DNA from 2 places in the Sphingomonas rustica genome. Region 2 is predicted to be linked to the other one. Evidence: riboswitches for the same ligand, from Rfam matches in the RefSeq annotation. Region 2 holds a riboswitch; the other holds the start of a gene.

Region 1 (7,242 bases), on a different contig from region 2:
TCGCGGGCCGGTCGGAAAGCCCGCTGACGCTGATCCTGGCGGGCATCGCGCTGATGACCCTGGCGAGCGCGGGGATCAGCCTGTCGCTCAACCTCTCGCCAAATCCGTTCGCGGCGATGGAGATCATGACCTGGCTGCTGGGCAGCCTCGAGAACCGGTCGTTCGACCATGTCCGCGTCGCGCTGCCCTGTATCGCGATCGGCGCGGCGATGCTGTTGTGGCACGGTCGCGCGCTCGACGCGCTGACGCTGGGCGAGGACGGCGCGCAGGCGCTGGGCGTCGACCTGAGCGCGACCCGCCTCAGGTTGCTGCTGGGCACCGCGATCGGCGTGGGCGGCGCGGTGGCGGTGTCGGGCGCGATCGGGTTCGTCGGGCTGATCGTCCCGCACCTGATCCGACCGCTGACCGACCGCAGCCCCTCGGCGATCCTGCTGCCGTCCGCGATTGGCGGCGCCGCGTTGCTGACCCTGGCCGACCTCGCGGTGCGGCTGATCGACACCAAGGCCGAGCTGAAGCTGGGCGTCGTCACTGCGTTCCTCGGCGTGCCGGTCTTCCTCGTCCACCTCATGCGGGAGCGGCGGCTATGGTGAGCATCCGGATCGAGGGGCTCGGCGTCACGCTGGGCAGGCGCGCCGTGCTGCGCGACGTGACCGCGTCGTTCGCGCCCGCCACGCTGACCGGAATCGTCGGCCCCAATGGCGCAGGCAAGTCGACGCTGGCGCGCGCGATGCTGGCGCTGGTGCCGACGACCGGGCGCGTGCGGGTCGATGACCGCGACGTCGCGACCATGCCGCGCGCCGAACTGGCCAGGCGCATCGCCTATCTGCCGCAAGGCCAGACGCTGCACTGGCCGCTGTCGGTCGAGCGGCTGGTCGGGCTCGGCCGGCTGCCGCATCTGGGGCCGATGTCGCGCGTGGCCGAGGGCGACGCCGCCGCGATCCAGCGGGCGATGGTGCGCGCCGACGTGACCGCGCTGCGCGACCGGATCGCGACCGAGTTGTCGGGCGGCGAGCGCGCCCGCGTCCTGCTGGCGCGCTCGCTGGCGGTCGAGGCACCCGGCCTGATCGCCGATGAACCGCTCGCCAGCCTCGACCCCGGCCACCAGATCGACGTGATGGACCTGCTCCGCGCCGAGGCGCGCGGCGGCGCGCTGGTGATCGCGGTGCTGCACGACCTGACGATGGCCGCGCGCTATTGCGACCGGCTGCTGCTGGTCGACCGCGGAACCGTCGTGGCGGACGGTGCGCCGGCCGACGTGCTGGCGCCGGCGAACCTGCGCGCGGTCTATGGCATCGATGCGCGGATCGACCTGGACGGCGACTGGCCGAGCATCGTGACGCTGGGCCGCGCGCGATGAACGCGCAGGAAATTTCCTATGCTCGCGACGGCTACGCCATTGTGCCGTTATACGACCGTACAACAATAATGGCCGCCCGGGCCGATATCGTCGAGCAGATCGATCGCGTGTCGCGCGCGCTGTATCTGCCGTTCGAGGCGAGCTGTCCCGACGCGCCGCTGGAAGAGCGGATCGACCGCGTCTTCGCCCGGGACCGCAGCCATGCCGACCTGCTGCGCCGCGTGGTCTGCACCGATGCGCAGCGCGGTCCGCGGCTGTCGGCGATCGCCGCCGACCCGCGGCTGATCGAGACGGCGCAGCGGATCGGCGGGCGCGCGCTGGCGGGATCGATCGTCCGTGTCCGTGCCAGCATTGCGAGCTTTCCCGGGCATCGCCACGCCTGGCATTCGGACGTGGTCCGCGACGACGGCACCGCCTGCGGCCGGGTATGGATCACCGCCTGGATCCCGCTGAGCGATGCCGGCCCCGGGCGCGGCGGGCTGGAGGTCCTTCCCGGGCGCCGGCCCGCGCCGATGGCGCAGGCGACCGATCGCGGGTTCGAGATTCCCGAGGCGGCGATCGCCGGCCTGCCGCACATCCAGCCCGAATGCCCCGCGGGCACCGTCCTCTTCCTCGACCGGTTCACGCCGCATCGCACGCTGCCGTCGGTCGCGGCGCGGTTCGCGCTGGTGGTGTGGATGATGGCGGCGTGATGCCGATTGCCAGCCGCGGCGCGCGGCCCTAAGGGCGGCGACGCGACAGGTTCCCCGGAGACGGGGATGAAAAGGGAACGGGATCAAACCCGGCTGCCCCTGCAACTGTAAGCGGCGAGCCATCGGCCGAATGCCATTGGGACCCCGGTCCTGAGAAGGCGGCCGAACCGGCACCGACCCGCTAGCCAGGAGACCTGCCCGTCGCGGTCGTCCTTCGTGCGGACAGGGTGTGTCGCGCGGACGGGGGTGAACCCGAGAGACGACAGAGCTGACCGCGTTCGCGCGGGATGCGGCTGTGCGTCCTTCGCGGACACGGCGTCGCATTCCCGTGCGGGTGCGGCCGTGTCGTCGAAGGATATGAAGTTGAAGTCGCTGTTCCGTCTCGCCGTTTCCGTTTCCGCCCTCGCCGCCGCCTCGGGCGCGCTTGCCCAGCAGGCCCCGGCCCCCGATGCCGCAGCACCCGCCGCCTCGACCGAGGACAGCGGCGAGATCATCGTCACCGCCACCCGCGCGCCGGTCGCGATCGACCAGGTCCCGGCATCGGTCACCGTGCTCGACAAGGCGGCGATCGACCGCAGCCAGGACATCGGCGTGACCGAGCTGCTGCTGCGCACGCCCGGCATCACCATGTCGCGCAACGGCGGCTATGGCACGTCCACCTCGCTACGCATTCGCGGCGCCGAATCGGACCAGACCGTCGTCGTCATCGACGGGGTGAAGCTGAACGACCCCGCCTCGACCGGCGGCGGCTATAACTTCGCCAACCTGCTGACCGGGGACGCATCGCGGATCGAGATCCTGCGCGGGCCGCAATCGACCCTGTGGGGCAGCCAGGCGATCGGCGGCGTGGTCAACATCGTCACCGCCATGCCCGAGGCGCCGATCGAGGGCAGTTTCGACTTGGAGGCCGGGTCGCGCGCGACCGTCAGCGCGCGCGCCGCGATCGGCGGGCGGACCGGCCCGCTCAGCTGGCGGCTGGGCGGCCAGAGCTTCACCACCGACGGCATCTCGGCGATCGCGCCGACGTTCGGCGGGCACGAGACCGACGGCTACACCAATCGCAGCGCCACCGGCCGCGCCGAGCTGGAACTGGCGACCAATCTGAGCGTCGAGCTGCGCGGCTATTATTCGAGCGGGCGGGTCAACATCGATTCGACCAGCGGCGACAATCCCGACTTTTCCACGAACAAGGAGTTCGTCGGCTATGCCGGGGTGAACTTCGCGCTGCTCGACGGCCGCTTTCGCAACCGCGTCGCCTATGCCCATACCGACACCGACCGCGACAGCTTCTCGCCGCTGCGCGCCCGCGCGCTCAGCTTCGAATCGAACGGCCAGAACCGCCGCTGGGAATATCAGGGCAGCTTCGCCTTCACCCAGCGCATCTCGGCGGTGTTCGGGCTGGAGAATGAACGCTCGAAGTTCGAGAGCCGCTCGCCCGCCGGCGCACTGGCCACGCCGCTGCCGCCCTTTGCGACCGGCGATGCCGAGATCACCAGCGTCTATGGCCAGCTGAGCATCGAGCCGGTCGACGGGCTGACGGTCAATGGCGGGGTGCGTCATGACGATCACAGCCGCTATGGCGGCCAGACCCTGTTCTCGACCGGCGCGGTGTGGCGCCTGCCCACCGACACGATCCTGCGCGCCAGCTATGGCGAGGGGTTCAAGGCACCGACCCTGTACCAGCTGTTCAGCGAATATGGGAACGTCGCGCTCGACCCCGAACAGGCGCGCGGATGGGAAGCCGGTGTCGAGCAGCAACTGTTCGACCGCAAGCTGAGCTTCGGCGCGACCTATTTCGAGCGCGTCACCACCAACCAGATCATCTTCAACAGCTGCAGCGCGACCTCGCCCAGCCCGTTGTGCCTGGTGCCGGGCAGCACGACGCGCCGCTCGGGCTATTATTCCAACGTCTCGCGCGGCGAGGCGCACGGGATCGAGGCGGCGGCTGCGCTGAAGCTGGGCGGCCTGACGCTCGACGGCAATTACAGCTGGACGGTTGCCGAGGACCGGTCGCCGGGCACGGCCAATTTCGGCAAGTGGCTGCCGCGCCGCCCTCAGGACAGCGGCAATGCATCGGTCAGCTATGCCTTTCCGTTCGGGCTGAGCACCGGCGCGGCAGTGCGCTGGGCCGGGCACAGTTTCGACAATGCGAGCAATGCGACGCGGTTGGACGGCTATGCGCTGGTCGACCTGCGCGCCGAGTTCGCGGTGAGCGAGCGGTTCCGGCTGTTCGCGCGGGCGGAGAACGTCTTCGACGAGGAGTATATGACCGCCTATCGCTACGGCACGCTGGGCCGCAGCTTCTATGCCGGCGTGCGCGGCCGGTTCTGACCGCGCGCACGCATCCCACTGCCCGGGCCTGCGCATCGTGCAGGCCCGGGTCGCCCTTCCGGAACCCGATCGAGGAGCCGTCATGACCCAGGGACATTCGACCCGCGCCGCATCGACCTTGTGGATCCTGCTGCTGACGCTTGCCAGCACCGCGACGACACTGGTGTTCGCCTGCGCCACCCCGTTTCCGGCACTGGCCGCGCTTGCCGCAGTCCATATGCGGCGCAGCGACGGCATCTGGCTGATGCTGGCGGCGTGGCTGGCCAGCCAGGCGGTGGGCTTCTGCCTGCTCGACTATCCGCGCGATGCCGGCACGTTCGGCTGGGCGGCGGGCCTCGCCACCGCCGCGGTCGCATCGGTGATCGGCGCGCATGCCGCACTTCGCCTCGCCGGAGACCGGCCGGTGCCGGTGCGGTTGGCGCTCGCCTATCTCGCCGGCTTCGTCGCGTTCAAGGCAGTCGTGCTGGGCTGGGCCTTCTTCCTTGGCGGCGTGGCCAGCACGATCGATCCCGCGATCCTGCAGCGCCAGTTCCTGCGCAACGGCGCGATCCTGGTCGGTCTCTATGCGCTGTACCGCCTGCTGACCGCGATCGGGGTGCCTCAGCCTGCCCCGCGCGTCGCGACTGCCTGAGCGCCGCGCGGTGCTGAAGCGTGTCGAGGACGGGCCGGCGATCGTCGCCTGCAACAGCTGTCGCCTGTCTCCGGAGACGCGCGCGGACGGCGACGGCGTCACCGGCGGCGGACGCCTGGTCGAGGCGTTGCGCACGGTCAAGGCGCGCGACCCGCGCTATGCGGGGATCGCGGTGCAGGACATGGCCTGCCTGTTCGCCTGCCAGGATCATTGCACCGTCCATCTGCGCGCCCCCGACAAGGTCGGCTATGTCATGGGCAGGTTCGCACCCGATGCGGATGCCGCGCGCGCGATCCTGGACTATGCCGTCGCCTATGCCGACAGCGACCATGGCCGCGTCGCCTATTCGGACTGGCCCGAGGGGGTGAAGGGCCATTTCATCACCCGCACCCCACCGCCGGGATTTGTCGTCGAATGAGCCATTTTCCCACTCCAGCCGCGTTTCGTACCGCGCTGGCCGCATTGCCGGTCGCCGACGCGACCGCGCGCGCCGCGGCACAGCGGCGGCAGGATCAGCTGACCAAGCCCGCCGGATCGCTCGGCCGGCTGGAGGCGATCGCGGTCTTCATCGCCGGGTGGCAGGGTCGCGAGCGACCGCGGATCGAGCGCGCGCGCGCCGCGATCTTCGCCGGCAATCACGGCTTCACCGTCCACGGCGTCAGCGCCTTTCCGGCGAGCGTGACCGCTCAGATGGTCGCCAATTTCGAGGCCGGGGGCGCGGCGATCAACGCCCTGTCGGGCGCGGCGGGAATGGAACTGAGCGTCACCGCGATCGACCTCGACACGCCGACCGCGGATTTCACCACCGGTCCGGCGATGTCCGAGGCCGAATGCCTCGCCGCACTGGAGGCGGGCGCGGCGGCGGTCACGCCCGATCTCGACCTGATCGCGGTCGGCGAGATGGGCATCGGCAATTCGACCGCCGCGGCGGCCCTGTGCGCGCGCAGCTTCGGCGGGGCGGTCGCCGACTGGGTCGGTCCGGGCACCGGCGTCGATGCCGAGGGGATCGGCCGCAAGGTCGCGGTGATCGAGCGCGCGCTGGCGTTGCACGGCGACGCCGCGGACGATCCGTTCGAGACGCTGCGGCGGCTGGGCGGACGCGAGATCGCGGCGATCGCCGGCGCCGTCGTCCGCGCGCGCCAGCTGGGCGTGCCGGTGGTGCTGGACGGGTTCATCAGCTGCGCGGCACTGGCGCCGCTGGCCGAGGCAGCGCCCGGGATCACCGCGCATTGCATCGCCGGCCATTGTTCGACCGAGCCGGGGCATCGGCGGCTGCTCGACCATCTGGGGCTGGAGCCTTTGCTGAGCCTGGGCATGCGGCTGGGCGAATGCAGCGGCGCCGCGGTCGCGGTCGGCGTGATCCGGTCGGCGCTGGCGGCGCATGACCGGATGGCGACGTTCGACGAAGCCGCGGTCTCCGGGGCGCTGTGAGCGGCTTCGCGCTTCATCTGCTGCGCCACGGGGCTCCCGAACGGCCCGGGCGGCTGATGGGGCGCACCGACGATGGGCCGACTGCCGAGGGGATCGCCGCCTGCATGGCGAGCGCGCAGGGTCTGGCGATCGCGCGGCTGGTGACGTCCGACCTCCAGCGCGCCCGTCGCGCCGCCGAGGCGATCGCCCGCGACCTCGGCCTGGTTCCGGTGACCGATCCACGCTGGCGCGAACTGGATTTCGGAGACTGGGACGGGTGCGATCCCGCCACGATCGACCCCGGCGCGCTTGCCCGATTTCATGCCGATCCGGAACACGCACCGCCGCCCGGCGGCGAGCGCTGGTCGCAGCTGACCGAGCGGGTGTCCGCCGCGATCGACGCACTGGCGCCGCTTCCAACGCTGGTCGTCACCCATGGCGGAGCGATGCGCGCTGCGCTGCACCTGTTGTGCGGGTTCGACGCGCGCCAGATCTGGGCGTTCGACCTGCCCTGTGCCGCCTTGCTGTCTCTTCGGGTCTGGCCGGGCGAGAAGCGGTTCGCGCAGATCACCGGACTGCGCACATGAAGGGGCTGATCGTCGCGATCCAGTTCCTGACGCGCCTGCCGACGCCGCGCCTGTCGGTGACGTCGGATGAATTCGCAGCGTCGATGCGCTGGTTTCCTGCCGTCGGCCTGCTGATCGGCGCGCTCGTTGCCGGCGCAGGATGGGCGGGCACTTGGATCGATCCCTGGACCGGTGCGCTGGTGGCGCTCCTCCTCTGGGTCGCGGTCACCGGGGCGCTGCATCTCGACGGACTGG
Region 2 (7,242 bases):
TCTGATGGCGCTCGCCGCCGGTGGCGGCATCCAGCGCCTCGGGCGTCGGCACCGCCAGTGCGGTGATCGTCAGCGCCAGCACGGCGAGGATGACGAGGATTGCCACGCGTGCCTGCCAACGCGTCAGCGCGGCGAACCGGGTGGGGGCAGACAGCCAGAGGGGCGCCGAACGCGACATGCCCGCGGACTACACGCGCCGGGGAGGGGGTGTCGAGACATCGCGTAGCGACACGTTCGCAGCAGTTTAGCCATACCTCACTGCAATTGAGGAGTTGAAAGTCGCTAGTGTCGCGATAATCTGCCGATGAAATAGCAGGGGGTGTCATGGAACTTGAGGCGAAGCTGGCTGAGTTGGCCAAAGTCGTAAAGGATCACCGTGAGGTCCTTCTGACTGAGGAGGCCGCCAAGAATGCTCTGGTGATGCCATTCTTGGCTGCGCTCGGATATAACCCTTTCAATCCTTCAGAGGTGGTTCCGGAGTTCACGTGTGACGTGGGCACAAAGAAAGGAGAAAAGGTCGATTACGCAGTGTGTAGCGCCGGTAAGGTGATGATGCTGGTGGAGTGCAAGCCGGCCAGTGTCGAGCTCAGCATCAACCATGCTTCGCAGTTGTTCCGCTATTTTACCACTACGGACACGCGAGTCGCGGTTCTGACGAACGGTGTCGTGTATAAATTCTTTTCCGATATCGACACGCCGAACAAGATGGATGATCGGCCGTTCTTCACCTTCCAGCTCGACGCGATCCGCAAGCAGGATATCCGGACCCTTGAGCGGTTCACGAAGGCCGCGTTCGATATCGACAAGATCGTGCAGGAGGCGGGCAATCTGAAGATGCAGACGCTCGTGTATCGCGAATTGCAAAAGGAGTTTCAGGAGCCGTCGGATGAATTCGTGCGCATGATCGCGTCGCGGGTTTCGAGCGCTCGGATCACCGCTGCAGTGAAAGAGAATTTTCAAGCGCTGATCGTGGCGTCGGTATCCGCGTTGATACGCGATCGCGTGAATGAGCGCCTGACATCTGCACTAAGTGCGTCCAACCCCGTCGAGGAGGTGCCACAGGCCGAAGCCGCACCCACCGAGGAAGGGGAAATCATCACGACGGAGGATGAAATTTCCGGCTTCAATATTGTTCGGGCGATCGGGGCGCGTCAGGTCGATCCGAAGCGCATCGTTATCCGGGATGCAAAGTCCTATTGTGCGATCCTGCTGGACGACAACAACCGCAAGACGATCGCGCGGATGCACTTCAACAGCCCGACGGCTCGATACTTTGGCAGCTTCGTCGGAAAGGACGAGACGAAACATCCGATTCTCGATCCGATCGAGATCTATCAGCATCAAGATCTTATTCTGGGTCGTATCTCCGAACTGGATGGCGGATGATCGTCGTGCGTTGACCCAAAGCCTGCAAGTCAGTCACGCAGTCGAACTTATGGCCTCAAGCGGCCGCGGCCCTGCGTTCGCGTGCCTCGACGACCTGCGCGAAATGCGCCTCGGCCCAGTCGATCAGGCCCAGCAGCGGCACGGTGAAGCTCCGTCCGAGCGGGGTGAGCGAATAGGTGACGCTGGGGGGAACGGTCGGCCGCACCTCGCGATGGACCAGCCCGTCGGCTTCCAGGATGCGCAGCGTCTGGGTCAGCATCCGCTTCGAGATGTCGGGCACGAGCCGGGCGAGCGCGCTGAACCGCCGCGGCCCTGCGGCCAGCGCGCACAGCAGCAGCATCGACCAGCGATCGCCGATCCGGTCGAGCAGCCCGCGCACGGCGCAGCGGGACTCGTCGAACTCGAATTGCTGCCAGGTCTCGAACCTTGCGCCCAGCGCCTCGGTCGCGTCCATGGTTTCTCCGTGGTAACCAGGTGACGGCCACGTGCCGTCTTTCGGATCCTGATTTGGTCTCTATCTGAGACCATGTCGAAAATCGAGACCGGAGTTGTCCCATGCCTGCTGAACAGACCCGCTATTTCGTGACCGCCGCCGCCGGCCAGCTCGGCCGGCATGTCGTGGCGGAACTCGCCCGACGCGTCGGGCCGGCCGCGGTGGTCGCGGTCGTCCGCAATCCCGACAAGGCTCCTGGCGCCTTTCCCGAAGGCATCGAGGTACGGGCAGGGGATTATGAGAAGCCCGATACGCTCGATACCGCGCTGGCCGGCGCGGATCGGCTCCTGCTGATCTCGTCGAACGCCGTCGGCACGCGGGTGCCTCAGCACGCCAATGTCATCGACGCCGCAAAGCGTGCGGGGGTGAAGCGGATCGCCTATACCAGCGTGCTGCATGCCGACCGGTCCACGCTGGGCCTTGCCGACGAGCATCGTGAAACCGAGGCGCTGCTGCGCGCCAGCGGCATCCCGACCACCCTGTTGCGCAACGGCTGGTATACCGAGAACCATGCCGCTTCGATCCCGCCGGCGCTCCAGCATGACGGCTTTCTGGGCGCCGCGGGCGAGGGCCGGATTTCGGCCGCTGCGCGAGAGGATTATGCCGTGGCGGCCGCGGCCGCGCTGATCGGAGATGCCGAGGGAGAGGATGTGGTCCACGAATTGGCAGGCGATCACGGCTTCACGCTCGCCGAGTTCGCCGCCGAGCTGTCACGCCAGGCGGGTCGCGAGATTCCCTATGTGAACCTGTCCGAGGCCGACTATCGCGGCGCGCTGGTCCAGGCCGGCCTGCCCGAGCCGGTCGCCGACACGATCGCCAATTCGGATGCGGCGGCGGCGAACGGCGCCTTGTTCGACGAAGGCGGGGCGCTGTCGCGACTGATCGGCCGTCCGACCACGTCGTTGGCGACCACGATCGCTAGCAGCCTGAAGGCCTGAGGTAGTCGCTAAGGGTCATATAAAGAATTCTTTATATGACCCTTGACGCGCGGGCCGCGCTTCGCGATGCTTTGGGTGTCGAGGTTCTCCGGCCGGCATTGCCGCGCCGGAGCTAAGACGGGAAGCCGGTGAAAGTCCGGCGCTGCCCCCGCAACTGTAAGCGGCGAGCGGCGGTCATCACGTGTCACTGGCGGGTTCGCTCGCCGGGAAGGCCAGACCGTCCGCGCTGACCCGCAAGCCAGGAGACCTGCCTTTGACGCGATAACGTCCACCGGCGGGGTGCCCGGTCTGGCCGCTTGCGCGCTGCGGCCGGACTCCTGTCCGTCCCTGCCTGCCTGTGTCCGGTGCCGGGTCTCCGCCCCATTCTTCGGGGTTGAAGATCATGACCGTCTCCATTGCCACTCTGGGCTTTCCGCGCATCGGCCCGCGCCGCGAACTGAAGACCGCGCTCGAGAATTTCTGGTCCGGGAAGACCGGCGAGTCGGATTTGCTCGAGTCTGCGTCCGGCCTGCGAACCGCCGCCTGGGCGCGGCAAAGGGCGCTGGGAGCCGACTGGCTGCCCTCGGGCGACTTCTCGCTCTACGACCATGTGCTCGACACCAGCGTGATGCTGGGCGCGATCCCCGAACGCTATCGCACGGGGGACGGCGAGGCCGATCTGTCGACCTATTTCGCGATGGCGCGCGGCACCGCCGGCGCGGCGTCCGGCGGCTGCGGCCATGATCACGGCGCGGGGGCGGGCGAGGCCAGCCTGACGGCCTGCGAGATGACCAAATGGTTCGACACCAACTATCACTACATGGTCCCCGAACTGGTGCCGGGGCAGAAGCTTGCGCTCAACCGGCTGAAGGTCCTCGACGACTATCGTGAGGCACGGGCCCAGGGGTTCGAGACGCGGCCGGTCCTGCTGGGGCCCGTCACCTGGCTGAGCCTCGCCAAGGGTCGCGGGGTCGATCCGTTCGAGTTTCTGGACGAGGTCGTCAGTCTCTACGGCGTGATCCTCGGCCATCTCGGCCAGGCCGGGGCGGAATGGGTCCAGATCGACGAGCCGATCCTGGTCACCGACCTGTCCGACATCCAGCGCCGGGCCCTGACGCGCGCCTATGCCCGTCTCGCCCGGCCGGGGGTGAAGCTGATGCTGACCACCTATTTCGGCGGACTGGAGGACAATCTCGGCTTTGCCGCGGCGCTCCCCGTCGCCGGACTCCATGTCGATCTGGTCCGCGCACCGGGCCAGATCGACGCGCTGCTGAAGGTGGCGCCGAAGGATCTGCTGCTGTCCCTGGGCGTGATCGACGGGCGCAATATCTGGCGCACCGATCTCGACGCGCTGCTGGCGCGGATCGAGCCGATCGCGGCGATCCGCGACCTGGTGCTGGCGCCATCCTGCTCGCTGCTGCACGTGCCGGTCGATCTGGCGCTGGAGCGCAGGCTCGATCCCGAACTGACCCAGTGGCTGGCCTTCGCGGTGCAGAAGGTCGAGGAACTGGCGATCCTGAAGCGCGCCCTCAACGAGGGACGCGAGCATGTCGCGGAGGCGCTGGCCGACTCGCGCCGGGCGGCGATCGCACGGCGCACCTCGCCGCTGATCCACGACGCGACGGTCGCAGGACGGGTCTCCGGCATCACCCCGGCCCTGTTCGAGCGCGAGGGCGATGTCGCCACGCGGGCGGCTGCCCAGGCCGTGGTCCTCGACCTGCCCGACTTCCCGACCACCACGATCGGGTCCTTCCCGCAGACCGAGGCGGTCCGCGGCGCCCGCGCCCGCTTCAATCGCGGCGAACTGGACGCGGCAGGGTATGATGCGTTCCTCCGCGACGAGACGGCGCGCGCGATCCGCTGGCAGGAGGAGGTCGGGCTCGACATGCTGGTCCATGGCGAGTTCGAGCGGAACGACATGGTGCAATATTTCGGCGAGCGGCTCTCGGGCTTCGCCTTCACCGTCAGCGGCTGGGTCCAGAGCTATGGCTCGCGCTGCGTCCGGCCGCCGATTCTCTATGGCGACGTGTCGCGGCCGAGCGCGATGACGGTCGAGTGGTGGCGCTATGCCCAGTCGCTGACCGAACGGCCGGTCAAGGGGATGTTGACCGGTCCGGTCACGATCCTGAACTGGAGCTTCGTGCGCGACGATCAGCCGCGCGAGGCATCGTGCCGCCAGATCGCACTGGCGATTCGCGACGAGGTACTCGACCTGGAAGCGGCGGGGGCAAGGGCGATCCAGGTCGACGAGGCCGCACTGCGCGAGGGTCTGCCGCTGCGCCACCGCGAGTGGCAGCATTATCTGGACTGGGCGGTCGAGTGCTTCCGCATCTCCGCCGCCGGGGTCGGGGACGCGACCCAGATCCACACGCATATGTGCTATTCGGAGTTCAACGACATCCTGCCCTCGATCGGGGCGATGGACGCCGACGTGATCTCGATCGAGACCGCACGGTCGCAGATGGAGTTGCTGGAGGGCTTCGCCCGCTACCGCTATCCCGCCGCGATCGGGCCCGGCGTGTACGACATCCACGCGCCGCGCGTGCCCGGACAGGACGAGATGGTCGCGCTGATGCGGCTGGCGCAGCAGCATCTCGACCGGTCGCAGCTGTGGGTGAACCCGGATTGCGGGCTCAAGACGCGCAAATGGCCCGAGGTGCGCTCGGCGATCGAGGCGATGGTCGCGGCGGCACGCACGCTGCGCGGCGAAGCCCGGGTGGAAGCCTGACCATGGCGGTGGCGGAGGCCGGGAACGGAGTCGTCCGGATCATCGACATGATCTTTCCGGGCGATGCCAACCATCATGGCACGTTGTTCGGCGGGGCCGCGCTTGCGCATATGGACAAGGTGGCGTTCCTCGCCGCGTCGCGCCACGGCCGGGCGTCCTTCGTCACCGCCTCGTCGGAGAAGATCGATTTCGCCGCGCCGGGCCGCGTGGGCGAGATCGTCGAGGCGGTCGGGCGGGTGGTGCGCGTCGGCACCCGCTCGCTCGACGTCGCGATCGAGCTGATCGCGGAGGCGCCGGTCAGCGGCGAGCGCCGGCTGTGCACGCGCGGGCGCTTCACGCTGGTAGCCGACCGAGGTCCGCTCCCGCCGCTCCCGACCGGTCTGGAGCCGGATGGCGAGGCGGGCGGCGTCCTGCGCTATGCCGACATGGTCTTCCCGCCCCAGACCAATCACTATGGAACGCTCTATGGCGGCGACGCGCTGAAGATGATGGGCAAGGCCGCCTTCCTCGCCGCCACCCGCCACGCGCGCGCCGTGATGGTGATGGCGGCGTCGGACCGGATCGATTTCGTCGCGCCGATCCGGGCGGGCGAAATGGTCGAACTTCGGGCCGAGGTGCGGATGACCGGGCGCAGTTCGGTGCTGATCGGTGTCGAACTCTGGGCGGAAGTCCTCCTGACCGGCGAGCGCCGCTGCGCCGCATCCGCTGCCTTCACGATGGTGTCGGTCGATCGCGACGGGAGGCCGAAGGCGATCGGCGCGTCCTAGCGACGCTGCCGAAGGGGTGGTTCCCTTCCTGCGTCCATGCGGGAGAGGGAAGCCCGGCGTCCCATCCCCCACTTTGCGAACGCCGGAGAGGCGCTGCTCGCGCGGTCCGGACCGCTCAGCGGCGCTTCAGCGCGACCAGCGTGCGGTCCAGCGTCTGGAGGAAGGCGGAGCGGTCGGTCTTCGAGAAGGGGGCCGGGCCGCCGAGCTGTTCGCCGCCGGCGCGCAGGTCGGCCATGATCGCGCGGGTGGCGATCGCGCTGCCGATCGAGTTGGCGGTGAACGGCCTGCCGGTGGGCGCCAGCACCGTGGCGCCGGCCTTCAGCGCGCGGTCGGCCAGCAGGATGTCGGCGGTGATCACCACCGCGTCCGGGCTCGACTGCTCGGCGATCCAGTCGTCCGCCGCGTCGAACCCGTCGCTGACCGTCACCCGATCGAGCAGCGGGTGCTGCGGGATGCGCAGCCAGCTGTTGGCGACCAGGGTCACCGGCACCTCGTGGCGCCAGGCGACCCGGTAAATCTCTTCCTTCACCGGGCAGGCGTCGGCATCGACCAGGACGCGCAGGCTCACTATGGGCGCGGGCCCTTGCGGAACGGCTTGGCGTGGTGGCGCGGCGGGCCGCCGGCAGGGCGGCTGGGGCCGGTCGGGCGCGGCGGGCGATTGCCCATCGGCCGGTTCGGGCCGCCCCGCTGCGGACGGCCGCCATCCTCGCCGGGGCCGGTGGGCGACGGTTCGATGCGGACGCCATTCTCGTCCTCGCCATGTTCGTCCGCCGTGCGCAGCAGCGCGGCGCTGAACTTGGCGGCGATCGCGGTCGGGACCTGGAAGAAGGTTTCGCTCGGTCCGATGCGGATCGCGCCGATCTCGTTCTTGGTGATGTGGCCGCGCCGGCACAGCAGCGGCAGGATCCAGCGCGGATCGGCGTTCTGGCGACGGCCGATGTCCATGCGGAA

What was found. A riboswitch is a leader RNA that binds a small molecule or an ion and turns the genes downstream of it on or off. The one in region 2 is predicted to bind cobalamin.
Region 1: linked by a shared signal. The riboswitch ahead of TPR58_RS13480 (TonB-dependent receptor plug domain-containing protein) and the one ahead of metE (5-methyltetrahydropteroyltriglutamate--homocysteine S-methyltransferase) in region 2 are both predicted to bind cobalamin.

Annotation. Positions count from the first base shown of each region.
Region 1 is NZ_JBDIZK010000007.1:225,803-233,044, reverse strand. Features, by position in the region: gene TPR58_RS13495 (FecCD family ABC transporter permease) at 1-590, shown strand, start outside; gene TPR58_RS13490 (ABC transporter ATP-binding protein) at 584-1,357, shown strand; gene TPR58_RS13485 (phytanoyl-CoA dioxygenase family protein) at 1,354-2,049, shown strand; cobalamin riboswitch at 2,080-2,265, shown strand; gene TPR58_RS13480 (TonB-dependent receptor plug domain-containing protein) at 2,422-4,380, shown strand; gene TPR58_RS13475 (hypothetical protein) at 4,463-5,011, shown strand; gene TPR58_RS13470 (DUF1636 domain-containing protein) at 5,022-5,429, shown strand; gene cobT (nicotinate-nucleotide--dimethylbenzimidazole phosphoribosyltransferase) at 5,426-6,442, shown strand; gene TPR58_RS13460 (histidine phosphatase family protein) at 6,439-7,008, shown strand; gene TPR58_RS13455 (adenosylcobinamide-GDP ribazoletransferase) at 7,005-7,242, shown strand, end outside.
Region 2 is NZ_JBDIZK010000005.1:234,106-241,347, reverse strand. Features, by position in the region: gene TPR58_RS10440 (hypothetical protein) at 1-106, opposite strand, end outside; gene TPR58_RS10435 (type I restriction endonuclease) at 325-1,386, shown strand; gene TPR58_RS10430 (winged helix-turn-helix transcriptional regulator) at 1,442-1,840, opposite strand; gene TPR58_RS10425 (SDR family oxidoreductase) at 1,942-2,817, shown strand; cobalamin riboswitch at 2,882-3,086, shown strand; gene metE (5-methyltetrahydropteroyltriglutamate--homocysteine S-methyltransferase) at 3,200-5,524, shown strand; gene TPR58_RS10415 (acyl-CoA thioesterase) at 5,527-6,291, shown strand; gene TPR58_RS10410 (YaiI/YqxD family protein) at 6,407-6,853, opposite strand; gene TPR58_RS10405 (DEAD/DEAH box helicase) at 6,859-7,242, opposite strand, start outside.